DNA from 3 places in the Ruegeria jejuensis genome. Region 1 is predicted to be linked to each of the others. Evidence: riboswitches for the same ligand, from Rfam matches in the RefSeq annotation. Region 1 holds a riboswitch; each other region holds the start of a gene.
What was found. A riboswitch is a leader RNA that binds a small molecule or an ion and turns the genes downstream of it on or off. The one in region 1 is predicted to bind cobalamin.

Region 1 (7,161 bases):
GACCCGCACGCCGGGGCGCGCCTCGTCCATGCCCGAGGGCGAGACGCTGGAAAACTTCGCCCGCACCGGGGCGACGCTGGCCATTCACCTGTCGATCGGCAATCTCGACACGGTGATAGCGGATCTGACCCCCGCTTATGGCGCGGATTGCCCGGTGGCGGTGGTCTACCGCGCTAGCTGGCCCGATGAGCGGATCATCCGCGCCACGCTGGGTACCCTCAAGGCGGCGCTGGACGACAGTATCTCACGCACCGCGCTCATTCTGGTCGGCCCGGCTTTGGCAGGCGAAGGCTTTGACGAAAGCTGCCTTTACTCCAAGACCTATGACCGCCGCTACCGACCGCAAAGCGCCGAAAGCCCGTGGTCCAGCTGGAGCCACGGGGATGACTGAGGCGATGACAAACCCTCCCGGCCTGCTGATCTCGGCGCCCTCATCGGGGACCGGCAAGACCACGGTGATGCTGGGACTGCTCAGGGCGCTGGCCGAAGACGGTCTGGCAGTGCAGCCGTTCAAGAGCGGGCCGGATTATATCGACCCGGCCTTTCATCTGGCGGCGGCGAAACGCGCGTCTTTAAACCTCGATACATGGGCAATGGACGAGACGCTGCTGGGCGGCATCGCGGCGCAGGTGGCGGGGGCCGACATAGTGGTGGCCGAAGGCTCCATGGGGTTGTTCGACGGGGTGGCAAAGCCCGGAGAGACCGGCCACGGCACCAGCGCCGAGACCGCGTTGCGTATGGGCTGGCCGGTTGTGCTGGTGCTGGATGTGGGCGGTCAGGCGCAATCGGCGGCGGCCACGGCGCTGGGATTTCGGATGTATAACCCGGACCTGCCCTTTGCCGGTGTGATCCTGAACCGCTGCGCCAGCCCGCGCCACGAACGTCTGACGCGGCTGGGCATGGAGCGCGCGGGCCTGCCGGTTCTGGGCGTGCTGCCGCGCCGGGGCGACCTGACGCTGCCCGAACGGCATCTGGGTCTGATCCAGGCAGTGGAGCATCCCGACCTGGAAAGCGCCATCGCGGGCTATGCGGCGTTTTTGCGCGAACATGTCGATCTGGAGGCGATCAAGGGGGCCGCGTCTTCCTCAAGCCCCAAGGGGCCATCGTCAGCCGCGCTGCCGCGTCCTCCGGCGCAACGGATCGCCTTGGCCCGCGATGCTGCGTTTTCCTTCACCTACCCGCATCTGCTGGAAGGATGGCGTGCGGCAGGGGCGGAGATTCTGCCATTCTCGCCGTTGGGTGACGAGGCCCCGGCAACAGATGCCGATCTGGTCTGGTTGCCCGGCGGCTACCCGGAACTGCATGCGGGCAGGCTTGCGGGGGCGCAGATCTATCTGACCGGCCTGCGCAGACATGCCGAAACCAAACCGGTACACGGCGAGTGCGGGGGCTACATGGCATTGGGTGAGGCGCTGATCGACAAGGAGGGCAACCGACACGAGATGGCGGGGTTGCTCGGGCTGGTGACCTCTTATGAGAAGCGCAAGTTCAATCTTGGCTACCGCAAGGCCACTCTGACCGCGCCAATGCCCGGTTTTGAAGCCGGAGCCGTCTTACGCGGGCATGAGTTCCACTATTCCTCGATTGTCGAACAGCCCGATGCGCCGCTGGCCCGCGTGGTCGATGCCGAAGGTGTGGAAGGCCCGCAAACCGGGTCGCTGCGCGGCAATGTGACGGGCACATTCTTTCACCTGATCGCCGAGGCGCGCTCATGAGCGGGTTTGTGTCTTTTGTCGGTTCCGGCCCCGGTGACCCCGAGCTGCTGACCCTCAAGGCGGTGGACCGGCTGCAACAGGCCGACGCGGTTCTGTTCGACGACCTAAGCAGCGGCCCGATCCTGAGCCATGCGCGCGAGGAGGCCGATCTGGTGGGGGTGGGCAAGCGGGCCGGTCGCCCCTCGCCCAAACAGGACCATGTGAGCCGCCTGCTGGTGGAGTATGCGCAGACCGGCGCCCGCGTCGTGCGACTGAAATCCGGCGATGGCGGCATGTTCGGACGCTTGGAGGAAGAGCTGGTGGCCCTGCGCGAGGCCGGGATCGGATACGAAATCATCCCCGGCATTCCATCCGCCTGCGCGGCAGCGGCAGCGGCGGGCATCCCGTTGACCCGGCGTTTGACCGCCCGGCGGGTCCAATTCGTCACCGGCCATGATGTGAGCGGCAAGCTGCCCGAAGATCTGAATCTATCCGCACTGGCCGACCCGATGGCCACCACGGTGATTTTCATGGGCAAGCGTACCTTTCCGCTACTGGTCGAAGCGCTGCACGCGAACGGCCTGCCACTGGACACGCCTGCATTGCTGGCTGAATCCGTCTCGACCCCGGATCAGGCGCTGCATCGGACGACGATGGGGGCGTTATCGGAAAAACTCGCCGCTGAAATCGGCACCGCGCCAGCGTTAATCCTTTATGGGCCGCTCGCCGACGAATGAATGCCGCTTTTGGGGTTGACGCAATTGGGGCTGGCAAGACAAGAGTGCGGTTACGGTGCTCGGGCCGCAAGGCCCGGGGAAAAGGGAATGGGGTGCAAATCCCCGACTGCCCCCGCAACTGTAATCGGGAAGCAAGCGTGGCAATCGCCACTGGCATATCGCCGGGAAGGCCCTCGCTTGTGACGATCCGTGAGTCAGGAAACCTGCCGTGATTGGAAACAGCCGGACAACCGGCACGCGTATCCGCCGGGGATGGCGGGAAGGAGACAGTAAATGCATATCGAACCGGGCGTCGTGCATGGCGCAAAAATGATTTTCGCCTACGGTACAGCAGCCGCTGCCGCTGGGTATTCTCTGAAACTGATCGCAGACGATCTGAAAGAACGCGCCGCGACCTCGTTCATTGCGCGCTCCATCGCCGCCACGCTGAGCGTCTTTATCTTCTTCGAGGTGCTGCCGCATTTCCCGGTCGGTATCTCTGAGGTCCACTTCATTCTGGGCACCACATTGCTGCTGATTCTGGGCGTCGCGCCCGCTGCGGTTGGTCTGGCCGCTGGCCTGGCCATTCAGGGCCTGCTCTTCGCGCCTAGCGACGTGCCGATGTATTTCGTGAACATTACCACATTGCTGGTGCCGCTCTTTGGTATCCATGCGCTGGCCAAGCGCGCGCTGCCGAAGAACGTCGCCTATGTCGATCTGGGCTACACGGATGTTCTGAAGCTCTCGGCAGCCTATCAGGGCGGCGTGATCGCCTGGGTCGCCTTCTGGGCCTTCTACGGTCAGGGATTCGGCGCCGAGAACATGGCCGCCGTTGGCAGCTTTGGTCTGGCCTATATGCTGGTCGTGCTGATCGAGCCGGTCTTTGACCTTGCGGTTCTGGCCGGTGCCAAGTCGCTGAAGGGTATGAAGGGTTCCGGCCTGGTGACCCCGCGCCTCTATCACGCGGCCTGATCCAATCTAATCTGCAAAGGATGGCTCCGGCTCGACACAGGCCGGAGCCATTGTCTGTTATGCAAGAGCTTTTCCTGATCGGCATCGGCACTGGCAACCCGGATCACGTGACCCGCGAGGGCGCGCGCGCGATCTGTGACGCGGATCTGATCCTGATCCCGCGCAAAGGAAGCGGCAAAGAGGATCTGGCTGGGCTGCGCGAGCAGATCATCAATGATCTAAGCGCCACACCGCCGCCGCTGGCCCATTTCGACATCCCCAAACGTCGGGCGGATGACGGTTATCTGCAAGGGGTCGAGGAATGGCATGACGCCATCGCGCGGCGCTGGCAGGAGGCCATCGCGCGCCACAAGGACGCAAAGCGCGTCGCTCTGCTGATCTGGGGGGATCCCTCGCTCTATGACAGTTCGCTGCGCATCGCGGATCGGCTGGACCCGAAACCGGCAATCCGGGTCATTCCCGGCATCACCGCCATTCAGGCGCTGACCGCCGCCCACGCAATCCCGATCAACGAGTTGGGCGCGCCCTATATCGTCACAACCGGACGCCGCATCCGCGACGAGGGTTGGCCCGATCCGGTCACCTCTGTCGCCGTCATGCTGGACGGTGAATGCTCGTTTCAATCACTCGATCCCGACCGCTATGACATCTGGTGGGGCGCGTTTGTCGGGATGCAGGAACAGATTCTGATCCATGGCCCGCTGCATGAGGTGTCCCGGCAGATCATCGACACCCGCGCCGCAGCCCGCGCCGAGCATAGCTGGATCATGGATATCTATCTGCTGCGCAAGCGCACGGGCTGAGCCGGAGGTCCGATCCACGGAATTGTGATTCCGCCCGCCCCCGTAACATGGCATCAAGGCGAGACAGATCGGGAGAATGCCATGCTCAGAATCGCTTGTCTTGTTGTCGCGCTGGGGGCAGCCACCATAGCTCATGCAAAAGATATGGCTGCGCGCGAGGGATGGGCGGTGCTGCCGACCGGCAAATCCTACGACCAGCTTGTCGATGATGTAAAAGCTGCGGTGAAAGAGAACGGGCTGATCGTCGTGACCCAGGCCGGGCCAACCAAGGCGGCAGCGTCGCGCGGCATCACCATACCCGGAAATCGCGTCATTGGGGTCTTCAATAACGATTTTGCGGTGCGCGTCCTGAACACCTCGACCGCGGCGATGATCGAAGCGCCGATCCGGCTCTATGTGACCGAAAATGCGGACGGGACGGCCACGCTGTCCTACAAAACACCGTCCTTTGTCTTTGCTCCCTATGCAGAGGGTGGCAGCGAATTGCAGGCCATCGGACAAGAGCTGGATGGCCGCTTTGACACCATCGCCAAGTCTGCTGCGACGTCACAGTGACGTGATTCCACTTGCCTCCGGGCGCGCAACGCGCAATCTCCGCTCAAAGTTTGTTCGGAGACCCCTCGATGCAGAACCAGACCATTCGCGCCGCTGACCTTCTGGCCCGCAGGCTTTACGAGGCGGGATGCCGCCACGCGTTTGGGATGCCGGGGGGCGAAGTGCTGACGCTGGTCGATGCGCTGGAAAAGGCCGGGATCACCTTCCATCTGGCCAAGCACGAGAATGCGGCGGGCTTCATGGGCGAGGCGGTACATCACCGAGACGGCGCGCCTGCCATCCTGCTTGCCACACTGGGGCCAGGCGCGATGAATGGGATCAACGTGGTCGCCAACGCGCAGCAGGACCGGGTGCCGATGATCGTGCTGACCGGCTGCGTCGATGCCGATGAGGCGCTGACCTACACTCATCAGGTGATGGACCACCAGGAGGTGTTCCGCCCGATCACCAAGGGCACGTTCCGGATGACCGCCAAAGGCGCCGATACCGTGGCCGACAAGGCGGTGTCGCTGGCAATGCAACAGCGCTGCGGCCCGGTCCATATCGACGTGCCGATCTCGGTCGCTGATGCGCAGGTCACCCCCTCGCGCCTGCGCCGCCTTGCGCCCGCAGCCCCGGTTGCTCCCTGCGGCACCGAGGTGGAACAGGCGCGCAAATGGCTGACGAGCAGCGAGCGGCCCATCGCGATCATCGGGCTGGATGTGCTTTATGACGGGTCTGCCTGCGTGACCCGTGCCTTTCTGGAACATTTCGGCATTCCCTTCGTGACCAGCTACAAGGCCAAGGGCGTGATCCCCGAAGACCATCCGCTTTGCCTGGGCGGCGCGGGCCTGTCGCCGCTGGCCGACAGCCATCTTGTGCCCTTGGTGCAAGGTGCGGATCTGGTGCTTTGCATCGGCTATGACCCGATCGAGATGCGCCCCGGCTGGCGCGAGATCTGGGACCCGGCCACGCAGAATGTCATTGATATCGCGGCGGTGCCCAACGATCACTATATGCATCAGGCCGGGGTGAACCTCGTAGCCGACACCGCCGCCACGCTGGAGGTCCTTGCCAAGGGCATCCCGGCACGCCCGACATGGCCCGGGAATGAACCCGATGCGGCCCGACACGCGCTGGCTGCGGCCTTCCCCGCCGATGACGAATGGGGACCGGCAGCTGTGATTGCCGAGACCTGCGCCACCTTGCCGGACACGACGCTGGCCACCGCCGATAGCGGGGCGCATCGCATCCTGCTCAGCCAGATGTGGGGCTGCTGCGAACCGCGCGGGCTGATCCAGTCCTCGGCGCTGTGCACGATGGGTTGCGCGGTGCCCATGGCGATCGGGTTGAAACTCGCCGAACCGGACCGACACGTGATCAGCTTTTCCGGCGATGCTGGCTTTCTGATGGTGGCCGGAGAGCTTTCGACCGCCGCAGAACTCGGCGGCAACCCGATTTTTCTGGTCTTCGTGGATGCCAGCCTCGCTTTGATCGAGTTGAAACAGCGGGGGCGGCAGATGACAAACCGGGGCGTGGATTTCGGACACCATGATTTCGCAGCCATCGGGCGCGCCTTTGGCGGCAACGGCCATACCGTGCGCAACCGCGCGGAACTGCGCGCCGCGCTTGAGGCGGCGCAAAACGCCGACCGCTTCACCGTGATCGCAGCCGAGATTGAGCGCGAGGGTTATGATGGCCGTATCTGAAGGCGCATTGAGCGGGGTCAAGGTTCTGGACCTCAGCCGCATTCTGGCCGGGCCAACCTGCACGCAGCTGCTGGGTGATCTGGGGGCCAGCGTGCTCAAGATCGAAAACCCCGCAACGGGCGGAGATGATACGCGGCAATGGGGCCCGCCCTATGCCAAGGATGCCGATGGCAATCCCAGCGATCTCAGCGCTTATTTCATGGCCGCCAACCGCAACAAGAAATCTGTGGCCGTTGATATCACCACCTCCGAAGGGCAGACCACCATCAGGCGGCTGGCGGCTGAGGCCGATATCCTGATCGAGAATTTCAAACCCGGCGGGCTGGCAAAATACGGACTGGATTATGCCACGCTCTCGCCTGAACTGCCGGGGCTTGTCTATTGTTCCATATCGGGTTTCGGACAGACCGGCCCCAACGCCTCGAAGCCGGGTTATGACCTGATGGCACAGGGCTATGGCGGCATCATGTCGCTGACCGGCGATCCCGAGGGCCGCCCGATGAAAGTGGGCGTCGGCATCGCGGATGTGATGTGCGGTATGTACGCCACCGTGGGTATTCTGGCCGCCCTGCGCCACAAGGAGCGCACCGGCGAGGGCCAGCAGATCGACATCGCGCTGGTGGATTCGCAGATCGCCTGGCTGATCAACGAAGGCGTGAACTATCTGACCACGGGTGAAGCGCCCCAAAGGCGCGGCAACGGGCACCCCAATATCGTGCCCTACGAGGTGTAT
Region 2 (7,161 bases), on a different contig from region 1:
AGGTTTTGGCACGACAGGATCATGGCGACGTTCTCCCGCCGATCAGGATCAGGGCAAACACGGGCGCGCCGACCAGGGCGGTGACGACCCCGATAGGCAAAACCTGTCCGGGGATGATCATGCGTGAGATGACATCCGCGAAGATAAGGAAGACGGCTCCGGCGAGCGCCGAGGCGGGCACCAACCGGCCATGCCGGTGGCCGACCACAAAGCGCATGGCGTGCGGGATCACAAGGCCGACAAAGCCGATGGCCCCGACAACTGAAACCATGGCGGCGGTTACCAGCGCGGCGATACCGATCAGGGTCAGTTGCACGCGCTTCACAGCGATACCCAGCGAGGCGGCGCTGTCTGCACCAAAGGTGAACGCATCCAGAGCGCGGGTGTTCCACAGGCAGGCCACGATGCCAAACATTGCAGCGGGCAGCGCGCTGGCAACGTCAGGCCAGCGCACACCGGACATATTGCCCAGCAACCAGAACATGATGGCGCGGGCCTGTTCCGCATTGGCGGATTTGGTGATCAGAAAGGCGGTCAATGCGTTGAACATTTGCGACCCGGCGATCCCGGCCAAAACGATGACCCCCGCCGCGCGCAGGCCGACACCGCCGCCCGCAGCATGGGCGAGCAGCGCGACAAAAGCGAAGGCCAGCAGGGAACCCATGAACGCGCCTGCAGACAGCGAGATCAGCCCGCCGCCCAGCCCCAGCACGGTGACGGCGACGGCTCCGGTTGAGGCCCCCGCCGAGATGCCCAGAAGATAGGGATCGGCCAGCGCATTGCGCAGCAGCGCCTGCAAGATCACGCCGGACAGGGCCAGCCCCGCGCCGCAGCAGGCGGCCACAACCGCGCGCGACATGCGGTAATTCCAGATGATGCCCTCGTCGATCTTGTCGACGGGATAGCCCGCATCAAACAGTTTGTTGGCCAGCACCTTCAGTACCACGCCGGGTGGAATACTGGTTTCCCCCAAAGCGGCCCCGAACAACAGCGCGGCCAGAAGCACCGGGGGCACGACCAGCCCCCAGTGCCACAGCGACCGGCGCGCAAGTGGCCGATCAATTGCCGTCATTGGGTCAGACCAAAAGCAGGCAGTTCATCCGCGATCTGCTCCAATGCATAGATGGCGCGGACGGTCGGGCTCATGGCATGGGCGTCGATGGTGATGATCCGGCCTTCCTTGACGGCGGTCATTTCCTTGGCGACCGGGTCGCTCATAAGGAATGCGCGCTTTTTCTCGACGTCGTCCGCCGGGAAACGGCGGCGGTCCATTTCGGCAATCACAATGAAGGTCGGATCAGCCTTGGCGATGGTTTCCCAGCCCACAAGCGGCCATTCCTCGCCCGAGGTAACCACATTATCGACACCCAGCTTGTCCATCATGTAAGCAGGAACGCCCTGCTGACCGGCGACATAAGGGTCTGACTCCATATCCGCCGACGAGAACCAGAACAGCGCCGAGGACCCCTCTGGCAGGTTCAGGCCTGCGGCCTTGGCGATGGCCTGTTCCTCGCGGGTTTTCAGATCGTCTACCAGCGCGGCACCCGCATCCTGAGCATCATAGATTTCGGCAAGCTGTTCGATGCTGGTGTACAATTGCTGGGTCGAGAACAGTTCCGACCGTGTGCCATCGACCCCAACCGAGTTATCCTTGGCCGCGCAATCGGTGGGCATCACATAGGTGGGCACGTTCACATCGTGAAACATCTCGCGCGTGGCGACGATCCCTTCGGCTCCCACATGCCATTCATACATGACTGTGACCAGTTGGGGTTTCTTGCCAACGACGCTTTCAAAGCTGGGATCATTATCGGCCAGACGTTCGATCTTGTCGTTGATCTCTTTGAACTCGGGCAGGACCGGGTTGAACCAGACCGAGGTGCCCGAGAGTTTGTCCTGCTGGCCCAGCAGATACAGGATTTCGGTCGTGGACTGCCCGATGGTCACGGTGCTGTCGGGTGCCTTGTCGAAGGTCAGCGTGTGGCCGCAATTCTCAATGGTCAGCGGATAGCTGGTCTTATCCGCAAAGGCCGGTGCGCTCAGCACAGCGGCCAGCGCGGTCAGGGTGATGAATTTGGATGTCATTGTCTTGGCTCCGGTAAATCCGATGCCGGGGTTTGAAAACAGAAAGAAAAAGGCCAGCAACCGGGCAGGCAAGTGCACTAATCCATGCACGGCACAAAGGTGTCAGTCGCATCACGATCCTTTCCCGAGCAACCCCGCCCGGTGGTTCAGGTTTACGTCGGCAGGTCTCCTGACTGACGGATCTTAGCTGGCCCTGACCTTCCCAGACCGTTTGGCCCAGTGGTATGTTCAGAGCTGGCTCACCGCCTACAGTTGCGGGGGCAGTTTCGGTTCATATGGGTCTGACCCATATGGCGAATTCCCTGTTAGGTCCGAATGGACACCGACAAACCGCGCATGACATCTCAGGGCTGTATCGTCAAGATTCGAAATCATCCAAAGATGGTCAGTCGTCAATTCTGCTAGCGCAACGCTGCCCCTTTTGGCACGCCGCAACGAAGCTTTTGGGCCCTTGTTGAGCGACAAGTATCGGCGGATCGTCAGCTATGCAACTTGGCAAGGCCTAAACCGCTTCTTGTCGGCTTAGGTCTTACGGCCCGGGCAGCGCCAATAAGCACAAGATACATCAAACCCAAGATCGCATCAGAGGGTCAATTACCAGCGATTCTGCCACTTGAGCTTGCTGATACGTTATACTATCACAGGTAAATCTGAACCAGATTCTGTGTGAAATCGTGGCGCTTTCCCCTTGCCTGTCCATTGACCGATTAACGGTTTCTCTGAATGGGCAATCGATCCTGAACGGTATCGATCTTGTGCTTGAACCGGGTCAGCGGGTTGCCCTGCTGGGCCAATCCGGATCCGGCAAGTCCATGACGGCACGGGCCGCTCTGGGCCTGCTTCCGCCGCAGGCCGAGATCACCGGGCGGATCGACGTTGGCGGTGTTGATGTCACCCGCACGCCGGCCCTCTCGCGGCCCGCATCAGCACGGCCGGCGATGGTGATGCAGGATACGCAGGCGGCGCTCAACCCGTTGACAACCATCGGTTATCAGCTTGAACAACCGCTGCGAAAATCAGGTTTGGGTGCCGCGGACGCGCGCCGAGCAAGCATCGACCTTCTGGCGCGGGTCGGCATGCCCGAGCCTGAGCAGATCGCGCGGCGGTGTTCTCCCGAATTGTCGGGCGGTCAGCGACAGCGGGTTTGTATTGCGATGGCCGTCGCCTGCAAGGCTCAGACAATCATCGGGGACGAACCCACCTCGGCGCTGGATGTGGTGACGCAGGCTCAGATCCTGAGGCTTTTGCGCGACGTCACCCAAGCCCCCGGCGGGCCGGGCCTGTTGCTGATTACCCATGACCTTCACGCAGCCGCGCATCTATGTGACCGCGCCCTTGTCATCGAGGCAGGGCGCATCGTCGAGGACGCACCGATGCAACGGCTCGTGACCGATCCTCAGCACGCGCATACGCGTGAGTTGATCGCCTCAGCCAGAAACTGCGGCATCGCCTGCGAGAGGTTGTACGGATGACCTTCCTGTCGATAGGTAACCTGTCGCTTGCGTATCCGGCGCCGCGCGGGTTTTGGCGTAAGACACCGCCGGCGCCCGCGCTGCACGAAGTCTCCTTCGATCTCGACGCAGGCGACCGAGTCGGTCTGGTTGGCGTGTCCGGCTCTGGAAAGTCCAGCCTGCTGCGATGCCTTCTTGCGCTTGAAGCCCCGCAGGCCGGGCAGATCTTTTGTGACGGGCGCGCCGTCCTGCCAGGTTCAGTCGCGTCGCTGCGCTGGTATCGGCGCATGGTGCAGTATATTCCGCAGGATCCGGCGGGATCGCTGGAGCCGCGCATGACGGTCTTACAACTCGTGACCGAACCGTTGCTGCGCCTGCATATCGACCGGAACCCCGAACAACTCGCAAAACAGGCGCTCGCCAGCATTGGCCTGGATCACCGTTTCCTTTCGCGCCGACCGGGCGAGTTGTCTGGCGGGCAGGCGCAACGCGTAGCGATTGCCCGTGCCATTGCGATGCGCCCTGTATTCCTGCTGGCGGACGAGCCGGTCAGTGGGCTGGATATGACCATCCGCGCCCAGGTGGCGCGCGTGCTGAAAGACCTTTCCACAGATCAAGGCACAGGCTTCCTTATGGTGTCACATGACATCTCCATTTTGGCTGAACTGTGCCAGCGGATACTGGTCATGCAAGAGGGCCGCATAGTCGAAGATCGACCCACCCGCGACCTGCTGCGCGACCCGCACCACCCGCATACGCAAGAATTGTTAAACGCCGCACCGCCGATGATCGCCGCGGCATAAGAAAGGACCCCCAATGAAATCTACCCTTCTAAGCGCCGCGCTCGTCGGCCTGAGCCTCGCAGGCGCTGCGCATGCCGAAGACCCGCGCATCGGTGTCGCAATGCTGCAACCGCCGCGCTCGGGGTTGAGCCCGTTATCCGACGACGCCTTCAAGTTGTCCCGCTGGTCCACTGCGGAAACACTGATCCGCCTGAACGCCGACGGTGAACCGCAGCCCTTGCTGGCAACCGAATGGAGCCGAATTGACGATCATACGTGGCGGTTTGTGATCAGGTCCGGCGTCAAGTTTCACGATGGCACCGATCTGACCCCGGAGCAGGTCGCAGCCGCGTTGTTGGCGGCAACGCAGGCCGCGCCCAAGCCGCGCATTCTTGATGGGGTCGAGATGGCGGTTGAGGTCGATGGCAATGCCGTGATCGTTCGCACCGAGGCCGTCGATCCTTTGGTACCCAATCGTCTCTCCAGCCCGCAGCTCGCGATTCTGGCTGAAAAAGCCTATGGCGAAAAAGGTGTCGTGACACCGACCGGAGCAGGGACCGGCCCGTTTGTTCTGACGGAAATCAACGGCGTGACGAGCGCGCATCTGGATCGGTTCGACGACTATTGGGGTGAGCGTGCCAAGCTAGCGGGCATCGATGCCGACTATGTAGGCGATGGCACCGCGCGAGGGGCCGCGTTGCGCACCGGTACCGCGCAGGTGGTCGAAACCGTTCCGGTCAGCCAGGCTGCGCTGATCGACCCGGCTCTGATTCACGAAGTCCCGATGCCGCGCACCAATACGCTCTACGTGAACTCCAAGAAGGGCCCGCTGACCGATCCCGCCCTGCGCAGCGCGGTACGTGATGCGATTGACCGCGACGCTATCGTCCGGACCGTTTATGAAGGGCGGGCCGACGTCGCGCGCGGTCTGTTCGGCCCGGCGCTACCCTGGGCGAACCCCTTGCGAACGCCGATCGATCACGTCCAAGCCAAGGCCCCTGAAGGCACCAAGATCACGCTTGGCACCTATACTGACCGGGCCGAATTGCCCGAAGTCGCCGTACTGGTCGCCCAAATGCTGGGCGAGGCGGGTTTCGACGTCACTCAGGATGTCCGCGAATACGCCAATATCGAGGCCGACATGCTGGCTGGTAATTTCGACCTCATTATTCTGTCACGTGCCACCGTGCTCGATAGCGGTGATCCGGTGTCCTACATGGTCAGTGATTTCGGGTGCGAAGGCTCGTTCAACATCTCGCAGCTTTGCGACCCGGCAGTCGACGCCGCCCTTGAGGCCGCAGCCGCAATCGAGCCCGGTGTGGAGCGCCGCGAGGCCATCATCGCCGCTGAGGCCGCCATTCTGGCAAGTGGTGCAGCCGTTCCGATGCTGCATGGGCGCATCATTCAAGGTGAGGCCGCTAACGTGTCCGGAGCGCAACGCGACCCGCGCGAGCGCAGGCTGATCACGGAACACACCACGCTGACCAAATGATCCAAACGCTGGATCGTCTGACCCCCGCGCTTTCGCGCGGGGTGACATTGGTTGGTGTGATGGTTCTGGTGGCCTTGCTGCCCTGGATCTCGAACAAAGATCCCGCGCTCAGCATTCTGCGGGCGCGGATGGGCGAGCAGAACCCGACGCCCGAAGCGCTGGCGGCCATTCGTGAGCGGCTTGGACTGGCGCTCGGGCCGGTTGAGCACCTCAAGGCCTGGGCTGCGGGGCTCTTGCATGGCGATCTGGGGACCTCGTGGATTTCCGGCGCCCCCGTTCTGTCGGACATGCTCAATGCCTTCGGTGTGTCATTGATCCTGATGGCGGCGGCCTTTACGGTTGCCAGCGCGATTGCCTTTTTGGTCTGCTGGCCCACGATGCGGCGCGGTTTGCACGGGCGTGATACCCGGACATCCGGCATCGTCGCAGCGACGCTGACCGCACTGCCCGAGTTCCTGCTGTCGGCTTTGCTGCTGGTTATGTTCTCGGTCTGGCTTGGCTGGTTTCCCCCCTATGGTTGGGGTGATGTGGTGCATGTCGTGTTGCCGGCCTTTGCTCTGGGCCTGCCGGCGGGCGGGTATCTGGGACGGCTTATTTCAAATGCGATTTCCGCGACATTCCAGGAGCGTTGGATCGCGACATGGGCCATGGCGGGGTTTTCGCGCGGTAAAATCGCGCGGGCTGTTATGCGTCGCAGCCTGCCTGCGCTGATGCCGCAGATTGGCATGGTTATCGTGGCGATGACAGGTGGTGCCATCGCCGTTGAACAGGTCTTCTCGATCCCTGGCCTTGGTCGGGCAGTTCTTGGGGCGGCCTCGGCGCAGGACCTTCCGGCGCTCCAGGCCGGAATCCTGATCCTGCTGGTCAATGCGCTGCTGATCGGAGTGATCGCCAACCTGATCCGGGTCGCCCTGCTGGGTCGCGCGCTTGGCATAGGTGCGCTGCCGGTGCCCGAACTCGAACAACCAACGCGGGATCGTCGGCTCTGGCTGGTGCCTTGCGCGGTTGTGCTTATCCTTCTTTTGATGATCGTTCTGGGTCTGCCGCGCGACCCGTTCACATCACTATACATTCGATTGCAACCCCCAAGCCTGTCTTTGCCGCTGGGAGCTGATGGCCTTGGTCGGGATGTGCTCGCACGTATTGCACATGGCGCGGTCGCGACCATCGGAATGGCACTGGTCGTGACGCTGGTCTCGCTGATCATCGGACTGGCTATGGGGTTGATGCCCCGTCTGGCCATCGGCTTGATCGAGGTCACCAAAGCCACGCCGCCGACCATTGCTGCCCTGATTGTTGTGGCCGCAATCGGGCCAAGCCTGATCGGCGCGCTGATCGCCGTGTGTGCGGT
Region 3 (7,161 bases), on a different contig from region 1:
CACATATCGCTCATGTGGATGCAGACGGCCACTACACCTATTCGAACCGGCGACTGAGCGCGGTGATGCCGGGGCGTCCGTCGGACATCCTCGGTCTGCATATCTCTGACGCTCTTGGCCGCACCGCCTACGCGCGGATCGAGCCCTATCTGACCGCCGCCTATGGTGGTGAGAATACAGTGTTCGAGTTTACCGAAGACCACGATTCCCGCCGCATTAGGGTCGCTTTTACCTCTGATCAGAGCGGTGGCGTCTTTATTCTGTCGATGGATATCACCGAAGAAACCCAGGCCCGCGTCGCGCTGCAGCAGTCACGGCGGCGCGCGCTGGCCGCGCAGATGACCAGCGGGTTGGCGCATGATTTCTCGAACCTGCTCACCATCATCCTCGGGATGCAGGGCAAGCTGGAAAAGATGAGCCTGCCGCCTGAGGCCGCCGAGCTTGTGGCGGCCACCCAGACCGCCGCTCGCCGGGGTGGGCGGCTGCTGAACAGGCTTGCCGACATGACCGGAACCCGCACGTTACGGCCCGAGGCGGTGGATATGGGAGGCATCCTGCAGGACCTCAAATTGCTGGCAACGCCGTCGCTGCCGCGCGGCGTGGGGCTGTCGGTGCTGGATCACACCAGAGGCCTACACCTGATGCTCGATCCCGGCATGGTGCAGGATGCGCTGCTCAACCTCGTTCTGAACGCCCGCGATGCCTGCGGGGCCACGGGCCAGATCACTGTCAGTGCCCATTGCATCGGGCAAACCTGGCTGGAACTGGCGGTCACGGATACCGGGCCCGGCTTCTCTGAAAAGGCTCTAAATAGGGCATTGAACCCGTTTTTTACCACCAAGGGCGGCGAGGGGTCCGGACTTGGCCTGCCGATGGTTTATGACACAGTCAAACTTGCAGGTGGCGATCTGCAACTGTCGAACACGCCGGCGGGCGCCAGCGTTGTGGTACGCCTGCCTTATCGCCTTGCCCCCGATAAGAAAGGCGGATTGGCCCTGCTGGTCGAGGATAACGAAGACCTGCGCGCAGGGTTCCGTGACATGCTGGTCGAACTGGGCCATTCGGTGATTGAGGCGACCTCGGCGGATGAGGCCTGCGCGCTGGCGGCTGATATCGGCGACATTTCGGTGGTTCTGTCCGATATCCGGCTTGAAGGTGATGCGACGGGGTTGGATCTGATGACGCGGCTACCCACCGATCTGCCCTGCATTCTGATGACCTCGCTGCCTGCCTCCGACCCGCTTTACCGCGACGCGATCGCGCGCGCGCCGGTCTTGCGCAAACCGTTCGGAACCGATCAATTGTCGGCACTGATCCACAAAGAGGCCCGGACGTGACCGACGCATTGGTGACCATCCTCGATGATGAACCCGCGATCCGCCAGATCCTGACTGAGGCGCTGGAAGAGGCGGGGTTTCGCACCCAGTGCTTTGCCCGCGCCCGCGAATTCGAAGCCTCGCTGAAACGGGTGACGCCGGATCTGTGCTTGGTCGATCTGTCGCTGCCCGACACTGATGGATTGGCATTGGTCCATCGGCTGGCACTGGAACAGGGTGCGGCGGTCATCATCATCTCGGGCCGGGCACAGGTGCAGGACCGGGTTACCGGGTTGGAACTGGGCGCGGATGACTACATCACCAAACCCTTCGATCCGGCCGAGGTTGTGGCACGGGTGCGCGCGCGTCTGCGTGGCCCGAAGACGCCCGCGCCCGCAGGCGAGACGGCGCATTTCAACGGCTGGACCGCGCATTTTGACCGTTATCTGCTGGAGGACAGCGATGGCTGCGAAACGCCGTTTTCCCATGCCGAGGGCGAGGTGTTGCGGCTGTTTCTGGAAAGCCCCAAACGGCTGATCAGCCGCGCTCAGATGCAGGAGACGTTGGGCGGTGCGGCGGGTGAGAGCTTTGACCGCGCTATGGATGTGCGCATATCCCGGCTGCGCACCAAGCTGTGTGAAGACCCAAAGAATCCCCGGCTGATCAAGACGATCTATGGCGCGGGATATATCTTTTTAGGCGATGTCGAGTGGCTCTAATAGGGTCAAATCGGGCAACAAAGTCGTTATTGAGGGCTGCGTTCGTGCCGACGCAAAGGTTCGGCTTAAAATGTCGCGCGCGGCTATGGCCGCATGAAGCTTGTGTGGCTGCGAGAGTCGCTTGACAGACTCAGGTAGCAAGGGCTAGCGGTTGTGTGATGGTTCTCACACCACATCTGTGGTTGGGATGAAAAGGGAACGCGGTGCGGCCTCGCATGGGCCAAATCCGCGACTGCCCCCGCAACTGTAAGCGGAGAGCGATGCCGAAAGACCACTGGCCAAACGGCCGGGAAGGACGGCAAAGCGATGACCCGCAAGTCAGGAGACCTGCCATCGGAACTGAAACTCGAACGCGGGCGGGGTGTCCGGTGCGGGTCTGATGACTGCACAAGGTCACGGACGTCCACCTCCCCTTTCCGCTAGCGCGGAGGGCGCGATGTGATCTGGACGAAGAACAACCAAACTTTTGCGGCGACGCAGTGTCTAAGAACGGGAAAGCCCTGTCCGGCACTGGCGCGCATGGTCGACAGGCTGGCCACCGCCATGTCATCGACCCGTTCTGTGACGGCGGCGGATTTCGAGATCGAGGGCAACGCGCAGCTTGTCCATTGCGGGCACGATTGCAGCGCTGTCTACCGGGCCAATCATGCGCGCATTCGGATGTATGCGGGCGTTGCGGAAACCACCGATCTGGACGTCATGGCCCTCTATGCGGATGCGATGATGGACCCGGAGGGGCAAGGTTTTCCCGCTCCGGGCATCACGCCGCCCTGCGCCATGGTCGAAGTACGCCTGCCCCAGATTGAGCAGGCGCACCCGGCGCATGCCGCCGCGTGAACCGCTATGGCACTGTGACTGTGACCTGATCGGGATGTAACGCGGCCCAGTCTTCCATGATCTGAGTCAGTGCGGGATCGCTGCTGGCTTCGATCTGGTTGCGTCCCAGTGGCGCGCCCGCTTCCAGCGCTGCCGTCACGCAGGCGGCGTGGTCCCGGTGCTTGCGCTCCGGGTTATTTTCAGCCCCGTGCAGGATGGTCGAGATTAGCCCGCCGCCATAACCGTTCACATGGGTCAGATCAGGGGACAGCGTCAAAAGATAGTGCATCATCTCCGGTAACCCTTCCCATCCGGCGACCTGCAAGGCGGTGAGCCCTTCACGATCCGGTGCCTCAGGGTTCAGCCCAAGCGCAACAAGGCGTTTCACATGCTCCAGCTTACCGGGCAGATGCAGAATGGTGCGGATCAGGGTGCGGTATTCTTCAGGCAGCTTCGTCGGGTCCAGATGCGCGCCGGGCTGCAACCGCCCCTCTGCCGCCTGCGCGAGCAATTCTTCTTCTGGGGTGAGGCGCTGAACGTTGCCCGCAGCCTCAATCGCACGGGCGAGCGGTACATTCCCATAAACTCGCGCGAACCCATAAGCAGAATAGCCTTTATAGAGCCTATTTGGATCGGCACCACCGGCCATCAGCAGTTCTATCATCGGGCCGTCACACATCCGTCGCGCGGCCTGATGCAGGGCAGGCATGACCCAGGGTTCCTCTCCGCCAACCGGCGCGTCGTTGAACTCTTCGACCTGCCCGCCATGGTCCAGCAGCAGGCGCACCGCCTCATGGTCGTTGAAGTCCAGCGCGCGCAGCAACGCGTTGGTTCCGCGTGGGTCGGCACCGGCGGCCAGCAGTATTTGCAGGCCTTTGTGGTGACCCAGTTCGGTGGCGTGATAGAGCGATTCCCCGTCATTTGGATTGGCCCCGTGATCCAGCAACCACTGGGCAAGGACCATGTTATCGGCATGGCCAATCGCCCCGTATAGAGCCGAAAGCAGATGTGGACTGCCTGGTTCCGAGGGGTAGCCGTCATTCACGTCCGCGCCCGCCGCAAGCAGCGCGTTTGCCACGGCGATCATGTCGCGTTCCAACTCAGGGTGGGATTGGATGTGTCTGGAAAAGGCCAGATGCAGGATCGGTCTGCGGGGGCCTTGCACGGTTTGGTGGACGATGCTCGAATCTCGGTTCAACCAGTCTCTGACCGCATCAATCCGATAGAGCGCGCAAAGCAGGCCGAAGGCGTCATCCGCCAGATCAGGCGTTTGCGTCAGCAATTGCGCCACACGCCAGTCGGCCCCCTGAAACAGCGCCAGTTTGAGCTGTTCAGCACGCGCCTCTCGCTGCATGTCTGCGGTCTCGATGCTGAACTTCATCTTGGGCCAGCTTTCATACCCTGCCTCGCGGGCGATCACGTGCAAGGCCACGCTATGGGGGAGTGTTGGCGTCTGTCCCAGAACAGCATTAGCGCGCTCTATTGCGCGCGCATCCCCTGCTGCAAAGGCTTTTCTGAGCGTCTTTGCCTGACGGCGGCGGTGGTCAAGAGAATGGGTCATGGGTTTTCCTCAAACAGCCCCGGTGGTCCGCTGATCGGGGAGAGAAAAAACCGCATATCGCGTTGGTCGGTGAAGGGGGCTGATACAGCTTTCCGCGGACCCGGTTGCCGCCCAGTCGGCACCGGTATCATATGGCGCGACGCGGAGCAGGACAAGTTCGGGGACGTGCGGCCATAGCCCATTGCATCTGTTCGTCGGTTTCCACGGCACAGGGACGCAGGGCGCGCAGACGGGTCAGAGCGGCCTCGGGCGCCTCGCCGCATTCGATCATCAGTCGCAAGGCCACCATGCCGGACCGACCGCAGCCGCCTCGGCAATGCACCAGAACCCGTCCGCCGCCGCTCAGCGCGTGGCGGGCATCGGCGCTTACATCGGGCCATGCCTGTTGAATGGCAAAGGGCGGCGCGGTGAAATCCCTCACCGGCAGATGCGCCCACCGGCTGGCGCGGCTTTGAATATCGGCACCAAATTGCAATGCGCCGGTCTCGAACATCTCCAATTCGGTGGTCATCGAGATCACGAGGCCCGGTTTCCACTCTGCAATCTGTGCCAGATCGCTTTCATAATCCCCCGACCGACCGGGCAAAGGCGACAACGCCAGCGTCCCACCGCCAACCTGCAGCGCGTGAATAATCATATGCGACATAAGGCGGTCCCCCTCCCGGCCGCGTTTCAAAACCACTATTCCAATGTGCCCTTTGTAAAGGCGGCCCCCAACTTTCCCAAGGGTTTTAAAACCACGCGCGAGGTGGACGCGGGGGGGGCGGCACACTAGGCTCCGGCGTCAGGAACGAATCCGCCAGAGCAGACATGACCGACACGCCCAGCCCCGCCTATCAGGTTCTCGCCCGCAAATACCGCCCGGAAACCTTTGCCGACCTGGTCGGGCAGGATGCGATGGTGCGCACGCTGAAAAACGCGTTCGAGGCGGACCGGATCGCGCAGGCCTTTGTGATGACCGGCATTCGCGGGACCGGCAAGACCACCACTGCCAGGATCATCGCCAAGGGCATGAACTGCATCGGACCAGATGGCAATGGCGCCCCGACCACCGAGCCTTGCGGCCAGTGCGAGCATTGCGTCGCGATCATGGAAGGCCGCCATGTCGATGTGATGGAGATGGACGCTGCCAGCCGCACCGGCGTGAACGACATTCGCGAGATCATCGATTCCGTGCGCTACCGTGCGGCCTCGGCGCGCTACAAGATCTACATCATCGACGAGGTTCACATGCTCTCGACCAGCGCCTTCAACGCGCTGCTCAAGACGCTTGAGGAACCGCCCGAGCATGTGAAGTTCATCTTCGCGACCACCGAGATCCGCAAGGTCCCGGTGACGGTTCTGTCGCGATGCCAGCGGTTTGACCTGCGCCGGATCGAGCCGGAGGAGATGATTGCGCTGATACGCAAGATCGCCACGGCCGAAGGCGCCGAAATTGCCGAGGACGCGCTGGCGCTGATCACGCGGGCAGCGGAAGGGTCGGCGCGGGACGCGACCTCGCTGCTGGATCAGGCGATCTCGCACGGGGCGGGCGAAACCACGGCGGAACAGGTGCGTGCCATGCTTGGCCTAGCCGACCGGGGCCGGGTGCTGGACCTGATGGACATGATCCTGCGTGGCGATGCGGCGGGTGCCTTGACCGAGCTCAGCGCGCAATATGCCGAAGGGGCCGATCCGCTGGCGGTGCTGCGCGATCTGGCCGAAATCACGCATTGGGTATCGGTCGTCAAGATCACGCCCGATGCCGCCGAAGACCCGACCGTGTCGCCCGACGAACGCAGTCGGGGTGCCCAGATGGCCGAAGCCCTACCGATGCGGGTGCTGACCCGGATGTGGCAGATGCTGTTGAAAGCGCTGGAGGAAGTGACCGCCGCCCCCAACGCGATGATGGCTGCTGAAATGGCGATCATCCGGCTGACCCATGTAGCCGATCTACCCACGCCCGAGGAGTTGGTGCGCAAGCTGCAGGACGCCCCCCCGCCACCGACGCCGGGCGGTCCCGGTGGAGGGCGTGCGATGCAACCTGCCAGCGCGCCGGTGGCGCGCGCTGCCCCGGTCTCTGCCGCGCCGGCGAGTGGCGTCGGCAATGCCCCGACGGCGATGTTGGCGCAGGATGTGGAACAGGCGCTGGCACGCTATCCGACATTCGAGCATGTGGTCGAACTGATCCGCGCCCATCGCGACGTGAAACTGCTGGTCGAGGTGGAAACCGGCGTGCGACTGGTCTCCTACCAGCCCGGCCGCATCGAATTTACGCCGACCGATCAGGCTCCCACCGATCTGGCGCAGCGGTTGGGTTCGCGGCTGCAAAGCTGGACCGGCAACCGTTGGGCCGTTTCGGTGATCTCGGATGGCACAGAGCCTACGATTGCCGAAATCCGTGATGCTGCAGACCTGGCCCTGAAGCAGGAGGCCGAAGCGCATCCGATGGTACAGGCGGTGCTGGCGCAGTTCCCCAAGGCCCGGATTACCAACATCGAAACGCCCGAACAACGTGCGGCCAAGGTCGAGACCGAAGCGCTGCCCGAGGTCGAGGATGAATGGGACCCGTTCGAAGACGGGTAAGCGACGCCCTTGTGGTGCGCTCGAGTGGTGCGTATCTAGGCGACAAATACAGTTAACGGAGGCACTCGATGCTCAAAGGACTTGGCGGGCTTGGCGATATGGCCAAGATGATGAAATCGGCGCAGGAATTGCAGACCAAGATGACCCAGATGCAGGAAGACCTGCATGACATCATGGTGGTCGG

Region 2: it holds a riboswitch for cobalamin, as region 1 does, so the genes downstream of both, AB1E34_RS19295 (ABC transporter substrate-binding protein) here and AB1E34_RS15675 (energy-coupling factor ABC transporter permease) in region 1, are expected to answer to the same signal.
Region 3: it holds a riboswitch for cobalamin, as region 1 does, so the genes downstream of both, AB1E34_RS01850 (hypothetical protein) here and AB1E34_RS15675 (energy-coupling factor ABC transporter permease) in region 1, are expected to answer to the same signal.

The regions. Positions count from the first base shown of each region.
Region 1 is NZ_JBGRUO010000013.1:90,310-97,470, reverse strand. It holds gene cobM (precorrin-4 C(11)-methyltransferase) at 1-391, shown strand, start outside; gene AB1E34_RS15685 (cobyrinic acid a,c-diamide synthase CobB) at 384-1,715, shown strand; gene cobA (uroporphyrinogen-III C-methyltransferase) at 1,712-2,431, shown strand; cobalamin riboswitch at 2,468-2,656, shown strand; gene AB1E34_RS15675 (energy-coupling factor ABC transporter permease) at 2,705-3,382, shown strand; gene cobF (precorrin-6A synthase (deacetylating)) at 3,442-4,185, shown strand; gene AB1E34_RS15665 (DUF302 domain-containing protein) at 4,267-4,740, shown strand; gene AB1E34_RS15660 (thiamine pyrophosphate-binding protein) at 4,809-6,428, shown strand; gene AB1E34_RS15655 (CaiB/BaiF CoA transferase family protein) at 6,415-7,161, shown strand, end outside.
Region 2 is NZ_JBGRUO010000019.1:60,563-67,723, forward strand. It holds gene AB1E34_RS19285 (ABC transporter ATP-binding protein) at 1-23, opposite strand, end outside; gene AB1E34_RS19290 (FecCD family ABC transporter permease) at 20-1,072, opposite strand; gene AB1E34_RS19295 (ABC transporter substrate-binding protein) at 1,069-2,085, opposite strand; cobalamin riboswitch at 2,228-2,427, opposite strand; gene AB1E34_RS19300 (ATP-binding cassette domain-containing protein) at 2,760-3,557, shown strand; gene AB1E34_RS19305 (ABC transporter ATP-binding protein) at 3,554-4,339, shown strand; gene AB1E34_RS19310 (ABC transporter substrate-binding protein) at 4,353-5,810, shown strand; gene AB1E34_RS19315 (ABC transporter permease subunit) at 5,807-7,161, shown strand, end outside.
Region 3 is NZ_JBGRUO010000001.1:309,107-316,267, reverse strand. It holds gene AB1E34_RS01860 (PAS-domain containing protein) at 1-1,337, shown strand, start outside; gene AB1E34_RS01855 (response regulator transcription factor) at 1,334-2,035, shown strand; cobalamin riboswitch at 2,179-2,384, shown strand; gene AB1E34_RS01850 (hypothetical protein) at 2,555-2,872, shown strand; gene AB1E34_RS01845 (ankyrin repeat domain-containing protein) at 2,877-4,412, opposite strand; gene AB1E34_RS01840 (protein-tyrosine phosphatase family protein) at 4,540-5,058, opposite strand; gene AB1E34_RS01835 (DNA polymerase III subunit gamma/tau) at 5,223-6,977, shown strand; gene AB1E34_RS01830 (YbaB/EbfC family nucleoid-associated protein) at 7,046-7,161, shown strand, end outside.